DNA from 2 places in the Mesorhizobium sp. M8A.F.Ca.ET.202.01.1.1 genome. Region 2 is predicted to be linked to the other one. Evidence: predicted binding sites of a transcription regulator. Region 2 holds the regulator's gene; the other holds the start of a gene.
The links. The regulator LexA, encoded in region 2, represses DNA repair genes until DNA is damaged. The targets are predictions, from matches to a motif close to TGTTCNNNNTGTGTTCNG.
Positions count from the first base shown of each region.

Region 1: parE (DNA topoisomerase IV subunit B) is a predicted target of LexA. The motif match lies at 4,520-4,537, and genes of this name have one in related genera.

Region 1 is NZ_SRUN01000012.1:173,139-180,295, reverse strand. Features, by position in the region: gene EN845_RS24795 (CpaF family protein) at 1-455, opposite strand, end outside; gene EN845_RS24790 (response regulator) at 452-1,660, opposite strand; gene EN845_RS24785 (hypothetical protein) at 1,694-1,963, opposite strand; gene EN845_RS24780 (type II and III secretion system protein family protein) at 1,968-3,353, opposite strand; gene cpaB (Flp pilus assembly protein CpaB) at 3,444-4,370, opposite strand; gene parE (DNA topoisomerase IV subunit B) at 4,609-6,666, shown strand; gene EN845_RS24765 (FUSC family protein) at 6,711-7,157, shown strand, end outside.
Region 2 is NZ_SRUN01000010.1:131,103-138,259, forward strand. Features, by position in the region: gene gltX (glutamate--tRNA ligase) at 1-558, opposite strand, end outside; gene EN845_RS21600 (ComEC/Rec2 family competence protein) at 662-3,118, shown strand; gene lexA (transcriptional repressor LexA) at 3,112-3,855, opposite strand; gene EN845_RS21610 (GntR family transcriptional regulator) at 4,266-5,039, opposite strand; gene EN845_RS21615 (ABC transporter substrate-binding protein) at 5,193-6,179, shown strand; gene EN845_RS21620 (ABC transporter ATP-binding protein) at 6,240-7,019, shown strand; gene EN845_RS21625 (ABC transporter permease) at 7,025-7,157, shown strand, end outside.

The DNA.
Region 1 (7,157 bases), on a different contig from region 2:
TGCTGCAGCTTGCCTTTCTTTTCGACGAAACAGTTCTGGTGGCCGTTGATCAGGATATCGTTGATGTCGGGGTCCTTGAGCAACGGCTCGAGCGGGCCGAGGCCGACCATCTCGTCGACGATATCGTCGACCAGCGCGTCGAGTTCGGCGGTATTGATCGCCATCCGCTCCTGGCGGGTTTTTTCCGATACGAAATCATGCACTTGCCGGCGCATCTCGTCCTTGGGCAAGCGCTCCAGCGCGACGAGGTTGATCTCCTCGAGCAGCATCCGATGGATGCGCACCCGGGCATCGAGCACCTTGTTGGCATTCTTTGCCGGTGCCGCTTCCGGTTTCGCCGGCAAAGCCTTTCGGCTGGTCGGGATAACGACGGCATGATGCGCGACCGGTGTCGATTCCGCCGGTCGCTGCGGGCGGGCGTCGCGATTCTGCAGGGTGGAAAAACGGCTGGTCATCCAGCTTTCCTTTTCAACAGGCCCCTGCCGAAACCGAATAGCGACTTCGACTTGCTCGCGGTCGCCACCGACTCTTCCGGAAGGATGATCTTCTTCAGGTCGTTGACGACATTGGCGTTGGGATCGATCTCGTGCAGCGGCACGCCGCGGTCGACCGCCTCGCGCACCAGCCGGTAGTTGTTGGCGATGCCGCCGACAAAATGCTCGCCAAGGATTTCCTGGACATCCGCCTGCTTGATGCCGTTGTCGAACATCTTCTGCTCGAAACGGTTGACGATCACGTTCGGCTTCACTTCCTTGCCGGCGGTCTCATAGACGGCCTGGATCAGCCGCTGCGTATGGCGCAGGCACGGCACCGTCATTTCAGCAACGATGTAGAGCTTGTTGGAACCGAGCAGCACCGTTTCCGTCCACGGAAACCAGGTGCGCGGCATGTCGATGACGACATTGTCGAAATAGGCCGAGACGAGGTCCAGCATGCGCACCACGACATCGGTCTTGAACGAGCGCATTTCGGCCGGATGGGTCGGCGCCGCCAGCACGCAAAGTCCGCTGGCGTGCTTGGACAGCATCACATCGAGCAGCTGCCGGTCGAGGCGCTCGGGTTGGTTCTCGATTTCGGTGATGTCGAAACGCGGCTCCAGATCGAGATATTCGGCGCAGGCACCTTGCTGGAAATTGAGGTCGACCACACAGGTCGAGGCGCCGCGCGTCACCGAATGATGCAGCTGGAACGCGGTCTGCAGCGCCAGTGTCGTGGTGCCGACGCCGCCGGCGGCGGGCATGAAGGTGTAGATTTGCGACTCGGTGTTTTCCTCGCGGCCGGGTCCCTGCAACGCTCGCACGACCGAACGCACGAGGTCGGCCGTGGTGATCGGCTTGACCAGGAAGTCGGCGACCTTGAGTTGGACCAGGATGCGGACAGCGGCGGCGTTGAACTCCTGCGTGACCACGACCACCGGTGCCTTGCCCTCGAGCCGGCGCATCACACGTTGCAGTGACTCGATTTCTTCCAGCTTCGCCGCATCCATATCGACGATAACGACGCCGAACTCGGCCTCCTGAACCTCGCCGCGCAGTTCGGTGACGTTCTTCTCGACCGTCATGAGCTGGATGATCTCGGAGGCGGCAAAGGCCGTCTTCGTGTCCTGCGCGAAGGTCCGGTCTGTCGATACGAGCAGGATCTTCTTGGTGCTGTTTGCCATTCTTGCCGCCTATGAGGTCGATCGCCGTCTGGATCAGTTGCCGGTGGTCGTTTGCGCTGCCTTGGCACCGGCCGCCTGATCGGGCGTGGCGGCCCCGGCATCGCCACGCTTGGCAGGCACGAGAAGCCTCGTGTTCTGGACGCCGTACTTCCACGGGTCGACCATCTGCATGACGGTGTTGGCGGCCTGCGCCTCACCGGCGGCTGTCGTCACGCCTTCGCTGCGCACATAGTCGTCGCTGGTACAGCCGCTTGCCAAACCGGCAAGAAGCAGTGCGATGCTCGATCTCAGGACCAGACGCATGGCTTCAGTCCTTCGGCAGGTCGAGGAAATGGCCGACTTTGGTCGCGGAAGCGCCCCGCGCAGCGCTGCCGTCAGCCAGCGCCAGCGCACGGTTGGTGTCCGGCGCCTTCACTTCCTCGGTGTTGTTGAGGAAATAGTCGACATTGCTGGCGGGCTGTGTGCCATCGGTCGGCTCAGCCATTTTCTTCGACGGATCGACCGGCTTGACCAGATAGGGCGTGACGATGATGACCAGGTCGGTCTCGCGCCGCTGATAGGATTTCGACGAGAACAGCGACCCCAGCACCGGCATCTTGCCGAGACCGGGTATGCGAGACGTGATGATGTCGTTCTGGGACTGCAGCAGCCCGGCGATCATGAAGCTCTGGCCGTTCTTCAGGTCGACCGAAGTCTTGGCGCGGCGCACGATGAACCCCGGCACCGAAATGTTGCCGATATTGTACGATGCCGACGCATCGATCGAGGAGACTTCCGGCGCGATGTCGAGGCTGACCAATCCGTCCTTCAGCACGGTCGGCGTAAAGTCCAGGCTGACGCCGTATTTCTTGTAGCTGACGGAGATATTGCCATTGTCTTCGGAAACCGGGATGGGAAATTCGCCGCCGGCGAGAAAGCTCGCCGTTTCGCCGGAGCGAGCAATCAGGTTCGGTTCGGCCAACCTTCGGGCAAGGCCGCGCTCCTCCAGCGCCTTGATGGCGATATCGATCGAGACGCCATTGGACAGCAGCCGGCCGATGATCTCGCCGGTGCCGGCCGCCGGGACCGGGCCTGGATTGATCGAGACGTCGCGACCGCCGAAGCCGTAAGCGAAATTGGCGCTGTATTTCGCGCCCAGATCCTGCCCGGCCTGGCGATTGATCTCGACGAAGCGGACATTGAGCTGGACCTGCTGCGACGAGGAGATATTGACCGAATTGATCACCTCCTCATTGCCGGAGAAGCGGGTGGCGATCTTGTTTGCCTTTTCGGCGGCGACCGCGTCATCCGCCTCGCCCGAAAGCACCACGCGGCCATTGGCCGAGCCGACCTTGATCTTGGCGTCCGGCACGCTGGCGCGGATGGTGCTCGCCAATTGGTCGGTGTCGAGCGTCACTTCGATGTCGATGGTGCCGACGAGCTGCTTGTTCTCGTCGAACAGCGCAATGCCGGTGGTGCCGAGATTGTTGCCCAGCACATAGAAGGATTTGTCGGTCAGCGGATTGACGTTGGCGATCTCCGGATCGCCGATGACGATCTGGTAGAAGGCCGCGCTCGTCATGATCGTCTTGGGCTTGCCCTTGGCGACCTTGATCGACGCATTCCTGGTCGACGAGACATGGACGATGTCGTTGTCCGCCTTGGCCGCGCCGACGAAGGCGAGCATGCCGCTCGCGGCCAGTGAAGCCGCCATCGCCAAGGCGCGCACCAAACGCAACCGATCCGTCATTCGATATAGGGTATGCATCGCCATTATCCCGTCCCGCCCGGTCCCCACCGGTCTTTACTTCTGATCCCGCGAAGGAACCTTGTATTCCTCGGCCTGCGTGCCGCGTGTCACGATGACCGTCTTGAACTTCGGCTTCTCCGGCTCCTTTGCGACGGCATCGAACAGGGAGCCGGCCGCCGCCTGGGCCTTGGAAGCCACAGATCCGCCGAAGGAAGAGATGGTGGTGACGCCGTTCTTGCCGTCGCCGCCTTCGCTGGCGGAGCGCAGCGAAAGCGACAGCGTGCCGACGGTGCGGGCCAGCGCCACTTTCTGCGCGCCGTCGCTCGTCACCTCGATGGTCACGGAATTGGCCACCTGCGGCGTCGTCTGGCGCTCGTCGGCGCCCTGCCCGACGCTCAGCACCTTGGCGTCGGCAACGACGATTTCCGAGGTGATGGTCGAACCGGCCGCGCCTTGCGCGTTCTTGGCGACTTCCTGGATTTCGCCGGCATCGCGGGTCAGCACGACATCGACCCGGTCGCCCGGCGTGACGAAGCCGCCGACGCCGGCGATCTCGTCGGTGCGGATGGTGACCGCCCGCATTCCGGGCGTCAGCATATTGGACAGCGTCGCGCGGCCGTTCGGTCCGGACAGCTTGGTGAGCAGCACCGGCTCGTTGACCTCGATCGGCGACAGCACGACCCGGCCACCTTCGCCGAGCAACCCGTCGATGGTCGCAAAGGCGCCCTGCGGCAGGGAATCCTGCGGCCACGGGATTTCGCTGAGTTTGGTGCGATCGAGCTCCATGCCATAACGCAATGGCGCGGTCGCCACCACGATCGTCTTGAATTCGATCCTGGGTGAGGCCGGAGCGGCGATCGAGGCCGTCTTCTCCTGGGCATCGGCCTGGGCTTGGCTCTTGACCCAGAAATCCGCGGCAAAGATCGAGATCGCGCCGAAAACGGCGGCGATGCCGATCATCGTTATGGCCTTGCCCCTCACACCTAAACCCCTGACGCCTGCAGTTTCTTGTTATGTTGGGCTCACGCTAGTCGGCATTGTTAAAGAATCAGGAATCTTGTGCGGTGGCATTCGACCTATTTCCGCCCGCTTGGTTATCGAATGGTTTTAGGGTAAGAAGGGCTAAATCCCCGAACGTAACAGGAACCTCCGTCGCTTGGCGCCGAAAAGCGTGGCAGTATCGACGGGTGATTCGCAGCACCGGACCCTTATGGTTGGCATGGACGACAACAACGATCTCTTCGGCAACATCGACAAGCAGCCGCAGCCGGTTCGCGCGCCGGCGCGCCCAGCGGATCCGCTGGTGCAAGCGGCCGCCAGGCGCCCGGCCGCGGCCAAGGATGGCAGCGAGGGTTACAGCGCCGCCGACATCGAGGTGCTCGAAGGCCTGGAGCCGGTGCGCCGCCGGCCTGGCATGTATATCGGCGGTACCGACGACAAGGCGATGCACCATTTGTTCGCCGAGGTCATCGACAATTCGATGGACGAAGCGGTTGCCGGCCACGCCACCTTCATCGATGTCGAGCTTTCCGCCGACGGCTATCTCACCGTCACCGACAATGGCCGCGGCATCCCGGTCGATCCGCATCCGAAATTCAAGAAGCCGGCGCTCGAAGTGATCATGACGACGCTGCATTCGGGCGGCAAGTTCGATTCCAAGGTCTACGAGACCTCCGGTGGCCTGCACGGCGTCGGCGTTTCCGTCGTCAACGCCCTGTCGGACCATCTCGAGGTCGAAGTCGCGCGCGGCCGCCAGCTTTATCGCCAACGGTTTTCACGCGGCATTCCGGTAAGCGGTCTGGAGCACCTCGGCGAGGTGCACAACCGCCGCGGCACCAGGACGCGTTTCCATCCCGACGAGCAGATCTTCGGCAAGGGTGCGGCCTTCGAGCCGGCACGGCTCTACCGCATGACGCGCTCCAAGGCCTATCTGTTCGGCGGCGTCGAAATCCGCTGGACCTGCGATCCTTCCCTCATCAAGGAAAAGGATCAGACGCCGGCCAAGGCGGAATTCCATTTTCCCGGCGGCCTCAAGGATTATCTGAAAGCGTCGCTAGGCGACGAATTCCAGGTGACGCGCGAAATCTTCGCCGGCAAGAGCGACAGGCAAGGCGGCCATGGCTCGCTCGAGTGGGCGGTGACCTGGTTCGGCGGCGACGGCTTCATCAATTCCTACTGCAACACCATTCCGACCGGTGAAGGCGGCACGCACGAGGCCGGCTTCCGCAACGTCCTGACGCGCGGCCTGCGGGCCTATGCCGACCTCGTCGGCAACAAGCGCGCCTCGATCGTCACGTCGGAAGACGTCATGATCTCGGCCGCCGGCATGCTGTCGGTGTTCATCCGCGAGCCGGAATTCGTCGGCCAGACCAAGGACAGGCTGGCGACGATCGAAGCGATACGCATCGTCGAGACCGCGATACGCGACCCGTTCGACCATTGGCTGGCCGACAATCCGCAAGAAGCCTCGAAACTGCTCGACTGGGTGATCGCGCGCGCTGACGAACGGGTGCGCCGCCGCCAGGAAAAAGAGGTGTCGCGCAAGAGTGCGGTGCGCAAGCTGCGCTTGCCGGGCAAGCTCGCCGACTGCACACAGAACGCGGCGGCAGGTGCCGAACTCTTCATCGTCGAAGGCGATTCCGCCGGCGGCTCCGCCAAGCAAGCGCGCGACCGTGCCAGCCAGGCCGTCTTGCCGCTGCGCGGAAAAATCCTCAACGTCGCCAGCGCCGGCAATGACAAGCTGGCCGCCAACCAGCAGATATCGGACCTGATCCAGGCGCTTGGCTGCGGCACGCGGTCAAAGTATCGCGACGAGGATTTGCGCTACGACCGCGTGATCATCATGACCGACGCCGATGTCGACGGCGCCCACATTGCTTCGCTGCTGATCACCTTTTTCTACCAGGAGATGCCGGCGCTGGTACGCGGCGGCCATCTCTATCTGGCGGTGCCGCCGCTTTACTCGATCAGGCAAGGCGGCAAGGTCGCCTATGCCCGCGACGACGCCCACAAGGACGAGCTTCTGCGCACCGAATTCACCGGGCGCGGCAAGGTCGAGCTCGGCCGCTTCAAGGGCCTGGGCGAAATGATGGCCTCGCAGCTCAAGGAGACCACCATGGACCCCAGGAAGCGCACGCTGCTCAGGGTCGACGTGATCGACGCCGAGGCGGCGACCAAGGATGCGGTCGATGCACTGATGGGTACCAAGCCCGAAGCCCGCTTCCGCTTCATCCAGGAACGCGCCGAATTCGCCGAGACGGAAGTGCTGGATATCTAGCCGCTGGCGAGTTTAGCTTGCGTCCCTGACATGGAGACCGGCATGTGACCTGGGCGCGGCTGAAAACCTATTTCGAGACGAGCCTGGCCGGCCTGACGCAACCGACGCGATCGGACTGGATCTTTGCCCTGCGCACCGTTTCGGCTGGCATGATCGCGCTTCTCGCCGCCTATGCGCTGAAGCTCGACCATCCGCAATGGGCGATGATGACGGTGTTCATCGTCGCCCAGCCGGTTGCCGGCATGGTGCTGGCGAAAGGCTTCTACCGGCTGCTCGGCACGCTTGCTGGGGGTGTCGCGGCAATCGGCATCACCACGGCGTTCGGCACCGGCCCCTGGATTCTGGTGACGGTGCTTGCCGTCTGGATAGGCATCTGCACCTTCGTCTCGTCGCTGCTGCGCAATCCCGAAGCCTATGGCGCCGCCCTTGCCGGCTACACCGCCATGATCATCGGCCTGCCCGCTTTCGGGCAACCGCATCTGGTCGTTGAC
Region 2 (7,157 bases):
GTGCATATAGGTCGGGTTGCCGTCCGAGCGCAGGATGATGAAGTCGTCGAGATCCTTGTTGGGGAAGCGCACCTCGCCCTGGACCCGATCCTGCACCACCGTCTCGCCCTCGGTCGGTGCCTTGATGCGGATGGCGCCCCTGACGCCGGCGGGTGCCTCCGACGGATCGCGCTCACGCCAGTGGCCGTTATAGCGTGGCGGCAGGCCCTTGGCGCGTGCTGCCTCGCGCATCGCCTCGAGCTCGGCTGAAGTCTCGTAGCTGTAATAGGCCTTGCCCAGCCGCACCAGTTCCTCGGCCACCTCACGATGGCGCGGCGCCCGCTCGAATTGGGAAACCGCATCGCCGTCCCATGACAGGCCGAGCCAGGTCAGGCCGTCGAGAATGGCTGATGTGGCCGCATCGGTCGAACGCTCCCGATCGGTGTCCTCGATGCGCAGCAGCATCGTACCGCCGGTATGCTTGGCATAGAGCCAGTTGAACAGTGCCGTGCGCGCGCCGCCGATGTGCAGATAGCCGGTCGGCGAGGGGGCAAAACGGGTGATGACCTTGTCGGACATGGAACTCTCGGAAAACGTCTGAAGCTGGGTGCGGAGGGCGCGGACTTTCGCGCTTCGCGCGTTCATGTAGCATAGGGTGTCGAGGGCGCAAGGGGCAGACCCGATGACTGGACGAGGCCGGGGCTCGGATCGGGGCGAGGGCGCCATTGTCGGCGTCAGCGAACGGTCCTTGTTTGCGACGCCTCCGGCGATCCCGCTGCCATCGCCGCTCGTGGCTGCGCCCGCAACCCAGCCGTTGCAAGCGGGCTTGCCGGCGCCAACTCCGTCTCCTGCCGCACGCAGGATCGTGCGCGCGCGCCGGCAAATCGGCCGGATATCCTTGCTTCGCCTGCGCCACGGCTTGGCCAAGGCGGCGGAGCTGGAACTTGACCGGGGCATCGCCTTCCTGCTGGTGCCGGTCTGCCTGGCGGTTGGGGCGATCGGCTACTTTTCGCTGGCGACCGAGCCCGATTTTGCAAAGCCTGTCGCGGTCATGGTGCTGGCGGCGACCTGTGCATTCGTCTCGCGTTCCTGGCCGAAAACCCATCTGTGTTTCATGGCAGTGCTGTTGTGCGCGCTGGGCCTGCTCGCGGCGAAGGTCGAAACATGGCGAGCAGGAACCCGGATGCTGGGTTCGGAAATCTCGACTCAATTGACCGGCCGCGTGGTCTCGCTCGAGGAGATGGAGAGCGGCCGTATCCGGTTGACCATGGACGTGATTTCGACCGCCCGGCCGAAATTGCGCTATGCGCCGGAAAGGGTCCGGCTTTCGGCACGCAAGATACCGCCGGAAATGACCGCTGGCTCGCTTATCACAGGCTACGCCAAACTGCTGCCGCCGACCGGTCCGGTGCGGCCGGACAGCTACGACTTCTCCTTCGACAGCTATTTCGCAGGCATCGGCGGCAGCGGCTTCTTTCTCGGCAATCCAACGGTTGTCGCTACCGACGATGGTGAGATGTCGCTGCCAGCCCGTCTTTTTTCAAGCATCGAAAACGCCCGCGAAGCCATCGCCGACCACATCAGGGGCAGCATCGGCGGCGCCGAAGGCGAGATCGCGGCGGCGCTGATCGTCGGCGTGCGCGCCGGCATTCCCGATGAAATCAACGAAGCGATGCGGCGTACCGGCATCTATCACATCATTTCCATTTCGGGACTGCATATGGCGCTGGTCGCCGGCACCATCATGGGTCTGTTGCGCGGTGCCTTCGCGCTGTTTCCAGACTTTTCCGCGCGCCGGCCGGTGAAGAAATATGCGGCCGCCGCCGCACTTTTCTCGATCGCCGCCTATCTCGTCATTTCCGGTGTCGTCGTTGCGGCCGAACGCAGCTTCATCATGCTGGCGGTGATGCTGATTGCCGTCTTGTTCGATCGCGCGGCGCTCACCATGCGCAACCTGGCCATCTCGGCGATCGCCGTTATCCTGGTTTCCCCGCACGAGGTCGTCGGCCCGAGCTTCCAGATGTCGTTCGCGGCAACCGCGGCCCTTGTTGGCGCCTATGCCGGCTGGGCGGACCACCGCGCTGGTAAGACGAGGCCACCGTCGCCAAAGCGGTCACTACCCGGGTTCCTGACGCGAAAATTCCTGCTGGCGACAGGTGGATTGGCCATGACCTCCATCATTGCCGGCAGCGCGACGGCGCTGTTTGCCATCTGGCATTTCCAGCGCGTATCGCCGCTCAGCCTGTTCGCCAATCTGGCCGTCATGCCGATCGTGTCGGTGGTCGTCATGCCTTTTGCGGTCCTCAGTTCGCTGGCGATGCCCTTCGGCGCCGACGGCCCGTTTCTCTACGTGATGGGCAAAGGCCTGACAGCGATGATCGCCGTATCGTCATGGATATCGGAGCGCTCGCCAATCGATGGGGTAGGTCTGATCTCGCAGCAATCCGTGCTGCTGGTGGCCGTCGCGCTGGTCATCGCGACGATGGCGACGACCTGGCTGCGGCTCGCGGCACTGCCATTCGCACTTGCCGGTCTGTTGACTGTGTCGGACATACGCACGCCCGACGTGCTGATCTCGGAAGACGCACGGCTGGTCGCACTGCCGATCGGCAATGGCGAACTGGCCGTCAACCGGGAACGTCCGAACGAATTCGCGGCCGACAACTGGAAACGCGCTCTGGTCTCCGAAACAATCGTCAAACCGGAAATGTTCGACAAGGCGGACGGGCAATTCGATATTGCCGCTCCCACCGACCTGCCGCAGGGATCGCCGTTCTATTGCCGCGAAGGCCTTTGCCTTGCCAGGCACCCTTCCGGCGCGATCGTCGCCTATGTCGAGGATCGCAAGAACACCTGGAAAGCCTGCGCCTTCGCCGACCTGATCGTCGTCAATGACGCGACCGCCTATGACGCCTGCCACAATCCGCTGGTTGTCGTCGTCACGAAACGGCAGCTCGCCCGCAAGGGAAGTGCTGCCGTCTTCTTCGATCCCCAGTCGGCCACAACCCCGGCTGTGATCGAATTCGCTGTCGACGGACCATACCGGCCCTGGCACGAGCAGCGAAAATTCTCACGCGAGGCGAGGGGGCTGCCGCCCTATAAAAAGCCAGACAAGTCCGATGGCAAACCGGCTCAGTAGCGCCTGATCAGCCCGACCAGCTTGCCTTGTACCTTGACTCTGTCCGGCCCGAAAATACGCGTTTCGTAGGCTGGATTGGCGGCTTCGAGCGCGATCGAGGCGCCTTTACGGCGGAACCGCTTCAGCGTCGCTTCCTCCTCGTCGACCAGCGCCACGATGATTTCGCCCGGACTTGCCGTGTTCGCATTGCGGATGATGACCGTGTCGCCGTCGAAGATACCAGCCTCGATCATCGAGTCACCCTTGACCTCCAGCGCATAGTGCTCGCCGCCCATGATCATATCCGGCGGCACCGAGATCGAATGCGTCTGATGCTGGATGGCATCGATCGGCACACCGGCGGCGATACGGCCCATGACCGGGATGGACACGGCTGAAACCACATCGTCGTCATTGCCGGCCGCGGGCAGACGCGAAGGCGCCGTCGCCGGCTTGAGCTGGCGGCCAAGATTGTTTTGACCAAGGCTGCCCTGGATGACGCTGGGCGAAAATTTCTTTGCCGCGTTCAGGCCGGGCGCGATCGAATCCGGCAGCCGCAGCACCTCCAGCGCGCGCGCCCGATTGGGTAGCCGGCGAATGAAGCCGCGTTCCTCCAGCGCCGTGATCAGGCGATGAATCCCGGATTTGGAGGCAAGATCGAGCGCTTCCTTCATCTCGTCGAAGGAGGGCGGTATCCCGCTTTCCTTGAGCCGTTCGTGGATGAACATCAGCAGTTCATGTTGCTTGCGTGTCAGCATGGCGGCCCCCAAGGCATTGAACGAAGGTCTGAACCAGAATCGAAAAAACAAACCCAGAACAAACACTATCTGTTCCAGTTGTGTTCCGCAACCGTTTAAAGTTTAATGAATTTGTTAAGGCTGCGGATGTTTTTTGTCCGCTACGGCGGGCAGAAGCCGACCTTTTCCGCCATCGGCAGGCCCATTGAAATCGTTATGGTTAATGGCCTGTGGCCCATCCGCTCCCGAGTTTGGCGTCAGCCGTTCGGAAGGCTTTCCCCGGGCGGATTGTATAATTTATCGGTCCGTTATTCGCGGAACGAAACGAAACCAAAACGCCAACGACTGGCAGCTTCGGGGCAGCGATGGACCCAGGCGTCCGGCCCCACTCCGACCAACGCGTGCGAATAGGTGTCGCGGAAGCGCCGGAGTCATCCCGAACCAGCTTTCAAGCTGCCGGCGCGGGCGGCGTATTTGGTCGGGCCGCTGTCTTCGCTGTGGACATAGACGTGCAGGGTGTAGCCGATATGGGCCACCATCAGCGCCTTGGCCCGCTCGACGTCACGATCGAGTGCCGCTTCCATGATCGCGGTATGGTGTTCGATCGCAATCGCTTCGCGCAGCGCCTCCATCGCCTCTTCGTAGCCATCCTTGAGGCCGGCCGCGGCCCGCAATGTCGGCGCCAGACCAAGAAAGCGATGATGCCGGCGCAATTGATCCGAGATCGTCGAGCGGAAACGCAACAGCCAATCGCATGTGGCGGCACTCAGCAGCGCCGCATGGAAAGCCTCGTGATTCTCGTCCCATTTGTCGACCGCCGCATCCGAGGGATCGTCGACCGCGGTTTTGCAACGGGAGAGCCGGTAGTGGGCGGTGACCACGGCATCTTCCCATTCCTTGCCGCCTTTCTCCATCGATTCGAGGAACAGGGGGATCTCGACCACCATCCTGGCGCGCGCCAGGTCCTCCAGTTCGGCCCGCGACACCCGAGCCACGGTAAAACCGCGATTGCTGATGGCGGTGACCAGGCGTTCGGCCTCGAGCCGCGACAAGGCTTCGCGCAATGGCGTCCAGCCGACTCCATAGGTGCCGCGCAGTGCACTCAGTTTGAGCGGGGCGCCGGGCATGAGGCGCGTGGTCAGGATATCGCGCCGCAACAGCTGATAGGCTGCCTCCGTCTTTGTGGAGCTCGTTTGATCCTGCATCGCGGTCCATCCGTCGTCTGGCAGGGAAAATTATATATGATGTAGGGGCATGGCAAGAATTATATATAATGTTTGACACAAGCCGGCGGACTGACCATGATCGTTTGCAGTAGCCGCGCTGCAAGCGGCGCTGATCAAATCTGGGAGGAAATGATGTTGAAGTCGAAATCCGCTTGGTTGTCGGGTTTGTTCATGGCTAGCGCGTTGATGGTGAGCGCCGGCAGTGCCGCCGCCGACCAGATACGCATCGGCATTGCCAATTTCGGCGAGCACCCCCAGCTCAATGCCGCCATAGCCGGCTTCAAGAAGGCGCTGACGGACAATGGCTTCGTCGAGGGCAAGGACGTCGTCTATACGGAAAGCCATACCAATTTCGATGCATCGCTGGTGCCGCAGATGATCGCCAAGCTGCAGGCGGAGCAGCCCAAGCTGATCTACACCATCACCACGCCGGTCTCGCAGATCGCCAAGAAGGCGCTCGCCGGTTCCGGCATTCCAATCGTCTTTGCCGCGGTCACCGATCCAGTGGCGGCCAAGCTGGTGCCGTCGTGGGATTCAGGTGACGAAGGCATGACCGGCGCCAGCGATCTGCAGGACGTCGCCGCGGTGATGGCCTTCACCAAGAAGCTGCTGCCGAACGCCAAGCGCTTCGGCGTGCCTTACAATCCGGGCGAGGCCAATGACGTTGCCTTGGTCGAAAAGATCAAGGCGGCGGCGCCCGCCGCTGGCTTCGAGGTGGTGGAGGTCGGCATCGACAACGTCAATGACATCCAGCAACGTATCGCTTCGCTCGCCGGCAAGGCCGACGTCATCTACGGCCCGGCCTCGAACCTGATCCAGCCGGCGATCGCCGCTGTCTCCGCCGCCGCCCGCCAGGCCGGTATCCCGGTCGTCAACTCCGATGACAGCGCGGTCCGCAACGGCACTGTGCCGGCGAGCTTCGCGGTCAATTACACGCAGGTTGGCATCAACGCCGGCGACATCGCCGCAGAGATACTCAAGGGCAAGGATCCCAAGACGATCGCGCCGTCGCGCCCGGCCTACAAGGATCACATGGCAACGATTTCCCGCAAGGCGATGGCCGCGTTCGGCATCGAGATACCGGCCTCGATGGCAGATTGCGGCTGCATCGTCGACTGACATCAGGCTGCATGAAGGTGACGGCGCGGGCGCCGTCACTTTTCATGTCAGGGAGGAACGATGCTCGAGATCCGATCCGCGCGCAAAGTATTCTACAGGGGCCAGGCCGACGAGAAGATCGCGCTGGACGGCCTCAGCCTGTCATTGGCGACTGGCGAGTTCGGCATCGTCATCGGCTCCAACGGGGCGGGCAAGAGCAGCATGCTCAACGCCATTTCCGGCGCTCTGATCCTCGATTCCGGCCAGATCCTGATCAATGGCGCCGATGTGACTGATATGCCGGTGCACAAGCGCGCCGCGAAGCTGGCCCGCGTCTTCCAGGATCCGATGCGCGGCACCGCCGCCAGCATGACGGTCGCGGAAAACATGCTGCTGGCTGATTTGCGCAGCAGCAAGCGCACCTTGCGCCAGGGGCTGAACGCCACCCGGCTCGCGTCCTACAAGGAACGCCTGTCGATACTGGGCCTCGGCCTTGAAAACCGCATGGACACCCGCGTCGACCTGCTTTCGGGTGGGCAGCGGCAGTCCCTGTCGCTGATCATGGCGGTCGGCGGATCGCCCGACTTGCTGCTGCTCGACGAGCATACCGCGGCGCTCGACCCGCGCACGGCCGAGATCGTCATGCAGGCAACGGTGCGCGCCGTCAGCGCGCTGAAGCTGACGACTTTGATGGTGACCCACAACATGCAGCATGCCGTCGACTACGGCAACCGGGTGATCATGCTCGACGCCGGCCGCGTCCTCCTGGAGGTCACAGGCGAAGAGAAGGCGAGGATCACGGTTATCGATCTGATCGGCCATTTCTCAGTCAAGACCGACCGCATGTTGCTGGCGAGCTGATCATCATGGGCTTCATTCAGGACGTTCTCGCCAGCTTCGTCGCGATCATGCCGGTCACGCTGGCGCAAAGCCTGATCCTGGCCTTTGTCGTGCTCGGGATCATGATTCCGTTTCGCATGCTGAATTTTCCCGATCTCA